Regions from separate parts of the Parabacteroides sp. FAFU027 genome, predicted to be linked through region 2. Evidence: riboswitches for the same ligand, from Rfam matches in the RefSeq annotation. Region 2 holds a riboswitch; each other region holds the start of a gene.
The links. A riboswitch is a leader RNA that binds a small molecule or an ion and turns the genes downstream of it on or off. The one in region 2 is predicted to bind cobalamin.
Positions count from the first base shown of each region.

Region 1 (4,615 bases), on a different contig from region 2:
CCTGCTCACGGGTTAAAGTATAAAGAAGATTCCCGTTAATACTCCAGAATTCCGTAACGTATTTAGTCGAAAAGTTAGCCTGTCCGTTATGTCTGGTTGGGTAATTAAACTTAGCAAAAGGATTGCTGGCATATTTGAAGAGGTTATTATACCACCAGTCAACAGCAAGAGCTGAAGCTAAATTATCATTATAGATGTATTTTACAGTTGAGGTCAGATATATCTCGTTCTGAGTATATTTTTCATGCCGTTCTCCTGCATGTACCCCCGGATCTTTATACGTTGAATCTTTATCCAGGAAGGAATTAAAGTTACGATTGTATTTGGCCGATGCCTGGTATTGTATTTTATTCGATTCCCTGTTTTCGTAATGAAGTTGTGAGATGAAATTATTTTCGGAAAGTCTTTTGGCACTATATGAATTATAAAATACAACAGGGCCGGGCAATCCTCTTTCTGAATTGTAATAATTGAGCTTTAGTAAAATGTTTTCGTTGGAGTGTAGAGCAAAACGTGTATTGAGTTCTGTTCTGATACTTTTGACATCACTGTTTTTACGGGAAAGAATTTCGCCAACATTGGAACTGGAACCGTAATATTGGATAAACTTGTATTTCCCATCCGCTAAAATTCCATCAGCCGATACATTCATCGCCCATTTCTTACCAAATGTCCGATTCATGAACAATGACGGATTAAATAACCCGAACGACCCCGTTTTTACAGTTGCATTTCCTTTCAGTTGATTCTTACCATCATACTCCGGCAATTTCGTATTGAGGCAAAGCACTCCGGCTGAAGCAAACATGCGTGCAGTCTGGAAAATATCGTTGGGCTGACCGTTATTCAAAGAAATATCAGAGATGTTATCCAGTGAAAAGCGGCTCAGGTCAATCTGTCCTGATTGAATATCGCTCAGCATAATTCCGTCGTAGCTTACCCCTGTATGTTGCGCCCCGAGTCCCCGCAATGAAACCGTTTTCAATCCGCCGATGCCGCCGTAATCTTTCACGGTCACTCCGGCAAAATGCTTGGCCACGTCTGAAACGGAAGCAGCATTGAGTCGGTTGATATCTTCCTTAGCAAATACCTGCACAGGCATGGCAGCTCTGACAACCTGCGAATTGTGCCCATTTACAAGTACCTCCTGCAACTTAACCTGAGTCTTCACGGAATCCTTTTCTGTCGCACAAAAGGCAGAAAAAGGGATGACGCTAAACAACGCAAGTGTCAGGTTGCGGCATGAAATGTAATATGGGCGTTTCTGATTCAAAATAGCTGTGTTTTGGTAACAAGTAATGACTAGTCACAATGACAGCTTTCGGAATAAATGATTGCAACAAGGGCAAAAGAGGTAAATCAGTTTGCAGATGTTTCTCAGCTTTATCCTCGAAAGCTTTTGAACTAACGTTGCCGTGGCAGGTCTTCTGACTTACTTCCGTTTGGGGCGGCCTTCCCGTCGCATGACAGTGGCGAAAGTTTTGCCCAAACGTTTGGTGAAGCTTACAGCAGCGGGACTGTTCAGGATTCTCACCTGATTCCCTTTTCATCCTCGACCGCGAATGCGGCTTCGGAACCAAAGCGGTTGCAAAGGTAAGGATTATTTTCGGAAATCAAATTTGATGGTTTTAATTTGGAAATGAATCGGATTGTGAAGTATTATTTGGCTTCTAAATCATTAGCAGCAAATGATTTTAGTGAAATGACTGGGTTGAAACAGGTTTTTATCCTTTAGAAAGTGATTTTTGACCGTCGAAAATCATCCTATAAAATTATAGACCGGATTTCGGCGATTGAAATTTGTCCTATAAAATTATAGCGTTAAAATTGACCGTTGAATTTAACGCTATAATTTTATAGGCTTAAATAATTCCGTTGGAAATGCTCCTGTAATTTTATAGGCGACTTTCTGACGGTATATTTTGAGTCTGGAAAATTATAGAGGCCCTTCAAACGACAGAAAATGGCTCTATAATTTTATAAGATGGTTTTTAACCGCAAAGTTTATCTCTCAGAATTTACAGACTGCCATTCGATGGTTGAAAATTACATTCCAATTATTTAGAGCCGCATTATTCCTTCAACTTCCTGTTTTTAATCTTAAAATCACCCCTTGTTTAGCTATCTTTGCATCCTAAATTAGGTATAAGCAATAGATGGATTATGGAAATGTGAATTTACTATCCGTTTTGCCCATTGCCGATATAACATTAATCCATGCAAGAACCCATACTTTCCGTCGGAATTGTATCCGACCTTGAGATTCCGTTTTCTTTTCAGGGAAAATACCTGCTGAATGGAGCTGAAGAGCTTCATCCCGGTGATTATACTGCCTATTTGATTGATGCCAAAATCATTTTCAATGGTAAATTTTACGATGAAGTGGCTTTTCAGCCCGCTTCCGATGATGCTTCTTTTACGCTAAAAGAGGTGGTGATTGGTATCGGTTTCCATTGGGAACGGAAGGAAGTGCAATCGTTTCTTGGCTCACTAAAACTGATTCAGGAAAATCATAAAATTACGGCGGTCAACCTGATTCCGGTAGAAGAATACCTGAAAAGCGTGATTTCGTCGGAAATGAGTGCGACCAGTTCACCTGAATTGTTGAAGGCTCATGCCGTCATTTCGCGTAGTTGGCTGCTGTCGCAATTGGCTAAGAAGAATGATCTGGCGGCAAAATCAGTCACGTATGTTTCGGATACGCAGACAGAAACCGAATGGATCAAGTGGTGGGACCGCGAGGATCATCTGCTGTACGATGTCTGTGCCGACGACCATTGCCAACGCTATCAGGGCATTACCCGTGCTTCGACTGAAAAGGTAGTGGAGGCCGTGGAGGCAACACGTGGAGAACTTTTGATGTATGATGAAAATATTTGCGATGCACGTTTCTCGAAATGTTGCGGCGGAGTACTTGAGAAATTTGATAATTGCTGGGAACCGGCTTCACATCCCTATCTGCAAAAGGTGTTTGACCGTGCCGAAAATTCCATCTCTGAAACACCCGACCTGACTATCGAAGCTGAGGCGGAGAAATGGATTCGAACTTCTCCCGAAGCTTTCTGTAACACTGAAGATGCAAATGTACTGAGCCAGGTGCTAAATAACTATGACCAGGAGACTGCTGATTTTTACCGTTGGAAAGTGACCTATAGCCAAGCAGAAATATCCGATTTGATTCGTCGTCGCACGGGTATTGATTTCGGAGAAATTATAGATTTGCAACCGATGGAGCGGGGCGTTTCAGGCCGATTAATAAAACTACGCATTGTCGGTATGAAAAAGACATTAGTAATCGGCAAAGAATTACTCATTCGCAAATCACTTTCTGAGTCTCACTTATACAGTTCCGCATTTGTTGTGGATAAAGTGATGGGCGAAAACAATATTCCAGCCACTTTTACCCTCACCGGAGCAGGGTGGGGGCATGGCGTAGGCCTTTGCCAGATTGGAGCTGCCGTGATGGGGGATAAGGGTTATTCGTACCGTGATATTTTATTGCACTATTACCGAGATGTGACTTTGGAAAAAAAATATTGAATACAAAGCACACAGATGACACAGATTTAAATCGGTTTTCACAGATAAGAAAATCCGTGTAAATCTGTGTTGCCTGCATCTGTGTCATCTGTGTGCCATTAAAACAAGAAATGGAACAAAAATCTAAAAATCCGTGGAGTTGGATTCCTTCGCTCTACTTTGCCGAAGGGTTGCCTTATGTGGCGGTAATGGTCGTAGCCGGAATCATGTACAAACGTCTGGGACTCGCCAACGATACAATCGCAATGTACACCGGTTGGCTCAATCTACCCTGGGTGATCAAACCTTTGTGGAGTCCTTTTGTGGAAATATTCAAAACCAAGCGCTGGTGGATTGTTCTGATGCAGCTTGTGCTTGGCGTAGGATTGGCCGGAGTTGCCTTCTCTTTACATGCTACACATTGGGTGCAATTGACTTTTGCCTTCCTGTTTTTGGTGGCCTTTTCTTCGGCCACACATGACATCGCCTGTGATGGCTTTTATATGCTGGCGCTTCCGGCGCATAATCAGGCCGCTTTTATGGGCATTCGAAATACCTCTTACCGCATTGCGATGATCACCGGACAGGGATTGTTGGTGATGTTGGCCGGATACATTGAGCAAATGACACAAAATCTCAAAGTGGCGTGGATGATTGTGTATGGTATTTTTACCGCACTTTTTATACTGCTGCTGGCTTTGCATAAGTTTTCCTTGCCAAGACCGGACGGCGATCACTCTCTTGAGGCAAATTCGGTAAGCCATATCCTGAGAGAGTTCGGAGGAACATTCGTTAGTTTTTTCCAGAAAAAACAAGTATGGGGAACTCTGCTGTTTATTTTGTTTTACCGTTTCGGAGAAGCTCAGATCACGGTGATCAGTAAGCTGTTTATGCTGGACCAGAGATCGGCAGGCGGACTTGGTCTGAGTACGGAAGAGGTTGGCTTCCTGTATGGAGTCGTATCTGTTGTTTTTCTGCTTTTAGGCGGGATTCTCGGCGGTGTTTTTATATCCCGAAACGGACTGAAATATTGGTTGTGGCCAATGGGATTGATGATCAACGTTCCGCATCTGACCTATGTCTATCTATCGCAGTT
Region 1 covers NZ_JAKZKV010000010.1:100,859-105,473, forward strand. Annotated here, with positions in the region: gene MLE17_RS14655 (TonB-dependent receptor plug domain-containing protein) at 1-1,273, opposite strand, end outside; cobalamin riboswitch at 1,400-1,596, opposite strand; gene MLE17_RS14660 (SpoIID/LytB domain-containing protein) at 2,218-3,540, shown strand; gene MLE17_RS14665 (MFS transporter) at 3,651-4,615, shown strand, end outside.
Region 1: linked by a shared signal. The riboswitch ahead of MLE17_RS14655 (TonB-dependent receptor plug domain-containing protein) and the one ahead of MLE17_RS03750 (iron ABC transporter permease) in region 2 are both predicted to bind cobalamin.

Region 2 (4,615 bases):
TTGGCTATTCAACAAAAACGTTCCGGTATTCAGATCAAAAGAGAGGCTCTCTTTGTCAAAGAAAGAATTGAACATTCCCGACAATGCCAGGTCTTCAGGTGTTCCGCTGACAATCTCCCGCTTTTTAGCCATCAGCCATATTTTATCCGCCAGTTGCAATGCAAGATCGAGGTCGTGTGTCGAAAGCAGGATGGTTTTGCCATTCTCAGCACTGAGCTTGCGCAGCAAAATCATAATTTCCACTCGCGAAGGCAAATCAAGAAAAGCTGTCGGTTCATCCAACAGGATCAACGGAGTCTCCTGTGCAATCGCTTTAGCGATCATCACCTTCTGTCGCTCGCCGTCACTCAGTTCACTGATGTTTCGTTGGGCAAAATGGGCAATACCCACACAATCGAGTGCATATCGGATCATCTCGTCATCTTTGGCAGAGAGTCGTCCGAAGAAATCGGAATAGACGTAACGGCCAAATGAGACTACTTCATAGACGGTCAGATTCCCGGCAGCAATATTATCGGTAAGCACCACGCTGAGTTTGCGTGCCAGCTTTTTCTTCGAAATAAAATGAATCTCCTCCCCTTCCAGAAACACCTTCCCTTCCATGCCCAGTTGAAAGCCGGAAAGCGTTTTCAACAAGGTCGATTTACCCGCACCATTGGTTCCGAGCAGACAGGTCAGTTCGCCTTTTTTCAAGAAAAGGTTGATGTTGGAATGCACCACTTTGTGCGGACGCTGGCTGACATACCCGATCGTCAGGTTTTCCAGTTGTAGAATGGGTGTACTCATAAGGCGTCAGGTTAATGGATTTGCTGGAATTTCTTCCGGCTGAGTAAGACATAGAGCACCACCGGCGCTCCCAGTATCGGAGTAATGGCATTCAATGGCAGGATACCTACGTGACCGGGGAAAGAGGTCAGCAGATTACACAACAAAGCCACTCCACCACCCAGTATCAGACAAAAAGGGAGCAGTTTCTTATGATTTCCCGTTCCCAGTATCAGTCGGGCAATGTGGGGCACCGCCAGCCCCAGAAAAGAGACCGGTCCGCAAAATGCCGTTGTCACCGCGGTAAGCAATCCACTTATCAACAATATAATGATACGGGTCTGTTTGATTCTCACCCCGAGATTCATCGCATAACGTTCACCCATCAACAGGGCATTGAGCGGTTTCATCTGAAGAAGAGCCGCCAGTATTCCCACTGTAATGCAGGGGATATAAAAACTGATTTGCGAACGGGTCACACTCGAAAAGTCCCCCATTCCCCATAGCATATAGAGAAATACGTTTTCCGCTGAAGAGTAGAAATTAATGAAAGTGATAAACGAAGAGACCAGGTAGCTCACCATAATCCCCACAATCAGCAGCATCAGGTTGCTTTTCAGCCGACCGGCCATATAAAGGATAATATTCAGGACGGCAAATGCGCCCGCAAATGCACCGCTGACAATCAGGAAATGTCCACCCAACCCGATACCGGATAGACTACCCATCGTCCCTCCTGTAAGGAAAACAATCAATGCCACCCCCAGATTGGCGCCTGCACTGATGCCCAGAATGGAGGGATCAGCCAGAGGATTCTGGAAAAGTGTCTGTAAAAGTAATCCGCAAACAGCCAATGCCGCTCCGGTAAATAAGGCGGTCAATGCCTGAGGCAGACGTGAATTGAGAATGATATTTTGCCAGGCAGTCTGGTTTATTTCCTGTCCGGAAAGGACACGTAAGACCGAATCTACAGGAATATGCACCGAACCGAATGTCAGGTTCAGGACAAAAAGGACCGCTGTTATCAGGAATATCGCGATGGCCTTTAATCGAAAAGTGCCATTGTTGAATGTAGCTGTTTGCAATGCGAAATTGGATTGAATTTCCTACATAGGGAAAGAAGCGAGAAGATGAAGCAAAGGAGGCACGTCTGGCATCCGGTGGATTTCATGTTCAAACTTTTATCCCGAAAGTTTAAGCTGAATAGGATTCAATCGACAGGTTTTCCGGCTCGCTTCCCTTTAAGCGCCTTCCCGTCGGTTTCGGACAGTGGCTATTTGGCTTAACGGTTTTGAGTAAAGCTTACGGCTGCGGGTACAGCTCCGGCATTTCACCGGATTCCCTTTTCGGATTGAATGTCAAATCAATGAGCTTACGGCTGCAAAGATAACGGTTTATTTTGGAAGATGCTGAAATTAATCTTTTGTCTCAACAACGGCTGACCGGGCAGAAATACCTGTTTCACCAAGCGCTTCAACCGAGAAAAAGTAGGATGTACCTTTATCCAGTCCTCTCATATTGTAGGAGTTGCTATCATAAACAGTGATGCAATTGTAAAGCTTATCAGATGCGGTCCCGTAATAGATATTGTAGCCGTAAGCATCTTGCTGCGCTTTCCAGGAAATCAGGGCATTGCGGCCATCACGAGACTGGCGTTTTACTTTAAATTGCTTTACCTGTGCCGGTATTTTCCCCTGTGCTTTACCAAACACACGTAAGTCCATCAGTGCAAAATTCCCACTGGCGGTATGAATATTCTCTATTTTCAGATACCGGACGGTTGCAGGCCGAAGCAACTCCACATAATCATGAGGCACATCCAGATCATTATTGCTTTTATCAACAATCAGTGACCACTGGTTTCCATCGGCGGAACCAAAGATTTTATACTGGTGATACGTATCCATAGCTTTTCCAAACTGGTTCGCCTTATGTTCGTAGTAATTCACCTGAATGGCATATACCTGTTTCTCTGTTCCTAAATCCATTGCAAACCATTCTCCCGATTGATTTGATTTAGCTGCCCAATAGGTACGCATATTCTCATCGGCGGCCTTTTCCGGAGTGTAAATGCTATCGGAAGAGGATGCCCAGACCTTTTTGTGCAACGAAAGCAACATCCATCCGGCAAAATTTCCCCGTTGATGATCTTCACCCGAAACAGGGGTGACAGTCGGGTAATCACCAAATGCAGTATTGGCATACATAATCCCGTCTCTGTCAAACCCTGACGGATAAAGGCCGATACGACGCTCGAAGGTTTCCCGCAAGGACAACATACAGGTGGCTATATGCCAGTAGTTTCCATGATAGTCCCTGAAAGTACCGCCATGCCCTGCTCCCAGTACAAAACCACCGGGTTTATAGGAAAAGGGATTATGTTTTTGGTAAACAAAAGGCCCCAACGGATTATCGGAAACATAGACACCATCGGCATATACTTTAAATTCTGTGCCGGGCGCCCCATACTGCAAATAGTATTTATTGTTGTATTTGGTCATAAAAGCACCTTCGGTAAAGGGCTTCAATGAAACAGAATCATCGTTGTTCATCCCGAACCGCTCCCATCCATGCTGCTCGGGATGCAGGATATAAAGGTCACGAATAATGCTTTTGGGCCTGAATGTTGCAGGATCGTATTCCACCCCTTTGATCGGAAATTCATTACTCGATCCGTAATAGAGATAGAGTCGTTTATCGTCGTCCCGGAACATGTAAGGATCCCAATGCGGCAATAATGCCGTTTCGGTCAGATGCTTCCACCTTCCTGTCCTGGGATCGGTGGTGTACCATACCGGAAGTTCATTATATGTCGATCCCAACATCACCATAGTATCTCCCATCACCGTTACAGACGGGGCACATTGGTCATCATCGAATGGCTTCCGTTGGAACGCACTACATATATATTGCCATTGGGTAAGATTTTTAGAAACATAATAACCGGATTGATTTGTGCAAAAGAGATAATATTCCCCTTTGTACGGTACAATCAGGGGATCAGCTGTTGAACGACAGGATATTTGTTTTCTGGTCGGGAAATAATACTCAAACAGATAACTTATATTGACCGGATTGCAATAGGTATGAGGATGGTCATTATTGGGATCAAACCATGAAGTAGCAATCGCCGGAGTCCGTTCAATCGGTTTGAGCGGTTGCTCTGATTTGAGTGTTACATCCATCTGTGTCTGATTGTCCTGAAGAGCCAACTCGAGCCACGACTTTCCGGGGTAATAAAATATCAGGGCCTTGTTATGCGGCGCAATGGTTATCGAATAGTTTCCCTGCGAATCTGAGTTTGCCGACACAACATCCCCCTTTATCATTATCCTGACATCTGACAACGCCCGCCCAGCCTCATCGGTAATCCGTCCATTTAAGCGGTAAGTTTGGACTACCGGAATATGATACTCTGAGATTTGCCCCTTTACCGTCTTGGTACTGGGTTCCGTCTGTGCAAAAGACAGATACGGCATTAGCGCAATCAAACATATACTTGCTTTCATGATACTGCATATTTATTGGCTCTATAACGTTTTGTGTGGGTAAATATCTATTCAGCCCTCCTTTAGGGAAAGAATTTCCCTAAAGGATTTCGTGGGATAATTTATGATAAACTCTATCTAAATAATTTTAGCCACGAATGCACGAATTAAAACACAGCATATAACCTTTTGTAGATCAGGCAAAATGGATATCGTAGTTTCACGAATCTTTTTTCATTACTGAAAAAAGAAAAGACACATTCCTTATTCGTGGATTCGTGGCTAAATAATTATGATTGTTTAAGCCTTTAAAATATACCCATACAAACCATTATAGAGCCTATTTATTATTTACATTAACC
Region 2 covers NZ_JAKZKV010000002.1:114,435-119,049, forward strand. Annotated here, with positions in the region: gene MLE17_RS03745 (ABC transporter ATP-binding protein) at 1-786, opposite strand, end outside; gene MLE17_RS03750 (iron ABC transporter permease) at 798-1,850, opposite strand; cobalamin riboswitch at 1,964-2,148, opposite strand; gene MLE17_RS03755 (family 43 glycosylhydrolase) at 2,181-4,274, opposite strand.

Region 3 (4,615 bases), on a different contig from region 2:
GTTTGCAACGACTCATCAGCTCTGCATTGACCAATATTTGTTCAGGAGAATCATCGGCTTCCACCTGTCCGTCTTTCATCAGGATAATTTGCTGCGCCCAACTCCACGCAAAATCCACACTGTGCGTCGAGACAATCAGCGTCTTTCCTTTTTTATGTAAATCATTCAGAATCGCGGTCATCATCTGTGCCGATTCGGGATCCAGTCCCGATGAGGGTTCGTCAAACACAAGCACATCGGGATCCATAGCAATGACGGCGGCAATCACCACCCGCTTCTTTTGCCCGTAACTGAGCAGATGCGGCGGACGATGCTGCAAATCTTCGAGTTGCAATTGTTTCAGTGTCGCAGCTACCCGTTCACGAACTTCACTTACCGGCAATCCCATATTGGAAAGGCCAAACGCCACCTCGTCATACACGCTGGAGGTAAACAATTGATGTTCGGGATCCTGGAAAACAATCCCGACACGCTGGCGCAACATCTGCAGCTCTTTCTTGCTATAACCGACCGACGTTCCAGCTAAGAAGTATTCCCCCTTTTGCGGCCTGACAAGTCCAAGTAAGAGCGTAAACAGGGAGGATTTTCCGGCCCCGTTACTACCCAGCACGGCACATTTCACCCCTTGCCCGACGGTCAGGCTGACGTCTGACAAAGCCTGTGTCCCGTTAGGATAAGCATACGATATGTTATTTAACCTGAGCAATGGTTCTATTTTTGTTTTAGCAAACTCATAACACGGAAAGGACGGAAATGCACCAATCTATTCAACATCAGCATTAGTATCAACCACACCAATCGGTGCAAATCCGCATCTTTCGTGTAACAATATTATATTAGTATAAATCCTTCGGCAAGGAAAATCAGAAATCCAAACCACAATCCTAAATAGTTCTTTGAAAATTTCACCGGCAATACCGATGCCGGCCATTCACCCTGATAGCCCCGGGTCAGGACGCTGTTGTATTGCCGGTCCGCGCGGTAATAAGACAAGACGAAGGTTTGTCCCATCAACGAAACAAGAGAACGGTAGCCATTTCTGGCATTGTTGTATCCCATCCGGCAAGTTTGTGTCCGGTGAATCTGATTACTGACCCCAAGCAGTAGAAAGATATTCCGGTAAACCAGCAGCAGCACATCAATAAACAATGCCGGGAGCTTTATTTTCCTGAAAATATAAACCAACTCCTGCACCGATGTCACCAGAATAAACCAATACATGGCCGTTGTGAGTGCAAAACTGCGCGACAGAATTAGTTCCGACTGCTGCAATCCGTTAGAGGAAACGCCCCACCCCTTCCATAGTTTCATTATCAAGTCAGGCTCGCGGGTAATGACCAAAGGCAAAATGCCGAGCAGCACGAATCCGAACGGCAGGAGAAGCATCTTCAGTAAGACTGATTTTGGCATTTTCACCGAAAACAGAATAAATGCCACAATGGATAAGCCTTGCAAACAAAGAAACCCGACAGACTTTGACAAAAAGGCAAATACGATGAACAACAGAAAGAACATCACTTTATTTATAGGATGTACATGACTTAATCTGTTGGCTTGTAAATAGCTTTCCGGAAACATTATTTCAGGGTTGTTTTTTGTCCGGATTTCTTCAAAAAGCGGAAACAGATGGCAAATATTACCACACCGCTCAACATCTGTAATCCGAAAAACAGGGCTTCCATTTCCTTTGTCAGATCAAAGCTAATGCTTTTGCACCAGGGTTTATAAGCAGGTGCAATTTGACCGATAACGGTCGAAGCATTATCATCGGCGCCGGGCAAATCCTGCCGGAAATTATACATGTAAAGTCCTGCTACAATCAGCAGAAAAATGGATGCCGACAAGATTCGGATATGATTATTCTTCATAGGTTCAATTTTCTACTCTCCCGTTTTGACAAATGAGATTTCGGGAATATGTTTCGATACAAAACGATAGACAAACAACGTCAGGAAACCTTCGATGACCGAAAGCGGCAACTGAGTAACGGCAAACAAAGCGCCGAACTTCAGGAATGAAACCCACCATCCTCCAGTCGCATCCGGAAATGAAACCGCCAATTGGAACGAGGTCACCACGTAGGTGAAAAGACTACCAACAAACGAGGCAAAAAAGATATTCACCGATTCGTTCCAACGAACCTTTTTACCCAGGCAGAACAAACCATAAGCCAGAAACGGTCCGGCTATAGCCATTGAGAAAACATTCGCCCCGAGCGTCGTCAGTCCGCCATGTGCTAGCAAAAGAGCCTGAAACAAAAGCACCACCACGCCGACAACAGCCATCGCAGCAGGTCCTGTAATCATAGCCCCCAGGCTCGTGCCCACCAAATGCGAACTACTCCCCGTCACCGACGGCAACTTAATGGCCGACAGCACAAAGACAAATGCCCCGCATATCCCGAGAATCAGCTTCGACTTCGGGTCTGCGCTAATGGTTTTCCGTAAACGGTTCAATCCCCAGGCAATAAACGGCAACGATACCAGGTACCACACCAAACACCATTGAGGGGGCAGAAAGCCTTCCGAAATATGCATCGCCGAAGCGTTCTGAACCGCCAAAAGAGCAATCGAAACAGCAAATAACCGAAGAAACTTAGCGCTTTTCATCATCAGATTTCTACCACTTCATGAGCTTTTGCCAACAAAATATCGGCAATACGCGGGTCAAAGCCCAATGCTTTTCCGAAACTGAATTTCACCGCAGGATAGTTTTCTTTCACATCGGCAAGGATTTCCGGGATATCCTGCTTGATGTGGTTGCCGGTGTAGAGAAAATAAGGCAATACACGGATGTCAGTCACACCGCCGGCTACCAAAGCTTCCACAGTATCGGGAATATTGGGTTCAGCCAACTCCATGTGCGCACCTTTTACAATAAACTCGTCAGTCTGGAGGCTGGTATAAGCCACCATCTGCTCAAATTCCCTGACTGCATCGGATGACTTACTGCCATGACCGACAATCAGGATTCCTTTACGTTTCATAAAGCAATCTGTTAGGTAAATAAAATGTAAAACTTGGAACAAGAAAATCTTGAATGAGATGTGATTCGTGGCCCTTAGTTCCCGAAGGCGACGAAAAAACATTTACGGGCAGGTCTTCTGGCTTGTCCCGTTCCGGCGCCTTCCCGTTTCAATCAGAAACAGTGGCAAAAGTGTGCCGAAACGTTTTTTGCGGACTTTACAGCTACGGGGATAGCTCACGAATTGCACGTGATTCCCTTTTAATCCGTCTTCGAGAGATCGAATCCGGAACCGGTAAATTGCGGGGCAAAGGTAGGGAAATATTTTACACGACAAATCCCGAAGAAAAAACTTTTCCCGATTCTGCCTCTTTTGAAAGACAAAAAACCGGGAAAGGAAGTTAATACGGGTAATCTTTATACTTGTAGCGATAAGGAGGTTTATTCAGGAAAAGAGGAATTGCAATGCCGGTCTGCACATTAAAGGTAAAAGCGTTTTTAGGCAGGTAATCACTGTTTAACCGGGGCAAAAGAAAATCAGATGCGATGAAGAAATTAATCCATTTGGGTGAAAAGTTCATAGCCAATCCAAATCGATTCGGGTTCTTGTGTAAGAATGCGCATGTTCCTGTAAGACAAAACCAACTATTAGGTCTGAGATTTACAGACCCAACAGTTTCAAAATCGGAATCATACTCTCCGTAATAGATCGTATTCAAAAGGCCCAGACTGATTCTCTTATTGCCATTTTTCAGAACATCATATTCAAGACCAGTTCTGAGAGTGGCAGTTAACATATCAGTGTACCGTCGTTTCGTTGTCAAACGTTTGTACGCCAATATCTGTTTTCCATTCTCTCCGAGCCACCAGATCTGATTATTCCAGGTTCCGTAAGAGTATGTTGCCGAATCACTAACGCCACTAATATCATATTCATTTTTAGCTTCCCCTATTTTTACAGCAGAAGGATTCCAGGAAATGAAGCCTAAATCGGTCAAACTGGACGAAAGGGTAAGATCGGGAGTTATCCGATAGGAAAAGCCGAGGTCAATAGCAGCTCCAAATCCCGCAGGTTTGATATTATGCTTGTTAAACGTGTAATCCTGAAAGGTAAAATGATTCGTCGAATCAACCTTATACGAAAGGAAATTGGACGCGATGAAAGTCTGTCCGGAAGCATTCACATGCCACTGATCCCCAACGCGATTCAAATCCAGCTTACTGTATTTGATGATCTCCTCAGACATACCGGTGAGCAACTTTACCTTAAAACCAACCCTTAAACGTTCGTTGATCTCTTTTGAACAACCTAAAGAAGCCTCCAACCAGCAAACACTCTTTGCCCGCAAATCGGAAAGATCGTAATAGTTTTTCGTTGAATCTTTTGCAAATTCAAAAAGGGATTTGGGAAGAACTGCCGACGTGTTCTCTTTCAATGATAAACCGATTGTCCAGAAATCGTTATTTGAGGTAAAAAAGCCGCAAGAAAAAAGATCTGTGCTCAAACTTTGTTTTATCCTGTTTCGCGGCTGAAGTTTATTCAGGAAATCGGAGGTATTCACCGAAGGATGCAAAAATAACACCTGCTTATTATTATACGGAAAAAGAAAATTCAGAATCCCCACATCAGAGGTCGCTCCAACCTGCGTAT
Region 3 covers NZ_JAKZKV010000001.1:385,394-390,008, forward strand. Annotated here, with positions in the region: gene MLE17_RS01690 (energy-coupling factor ABC transporter ATP-binding protein) at 1-706, opposite strand, end outside; gene cbiQ (cobalt ECF transporter T component CbiQ) at 832-1,578, opposite strand; gene MLE17_RS01700 (energy-coupling factor ABC transporter substrate-binding protein) at 1,578-1,868, opposite strand; gene MLE17_RS01705 (energy-coupling factor ABC transporter permease) at 1,881-2,612, opposite strand; gene MLE17_RS01710 (sirohydrochlorin chelatase) at 2,612-2,986, opposite strand; cobalamin riboswitch at 3,076-3,276, opposite strand; gene MLE17_RS01715 (DUF5723 family protein) at 3,366-4,615, opposite strand, start outside.
Region 3: linked by a shared signal. The riboswitch ahead of MLE17_RS01710 (sirohydrochlorin chelatase) and the one ahead of MLE17_RS03750 (iron ABC transporter permease) in region 2 are both predicted to bind cobalamin.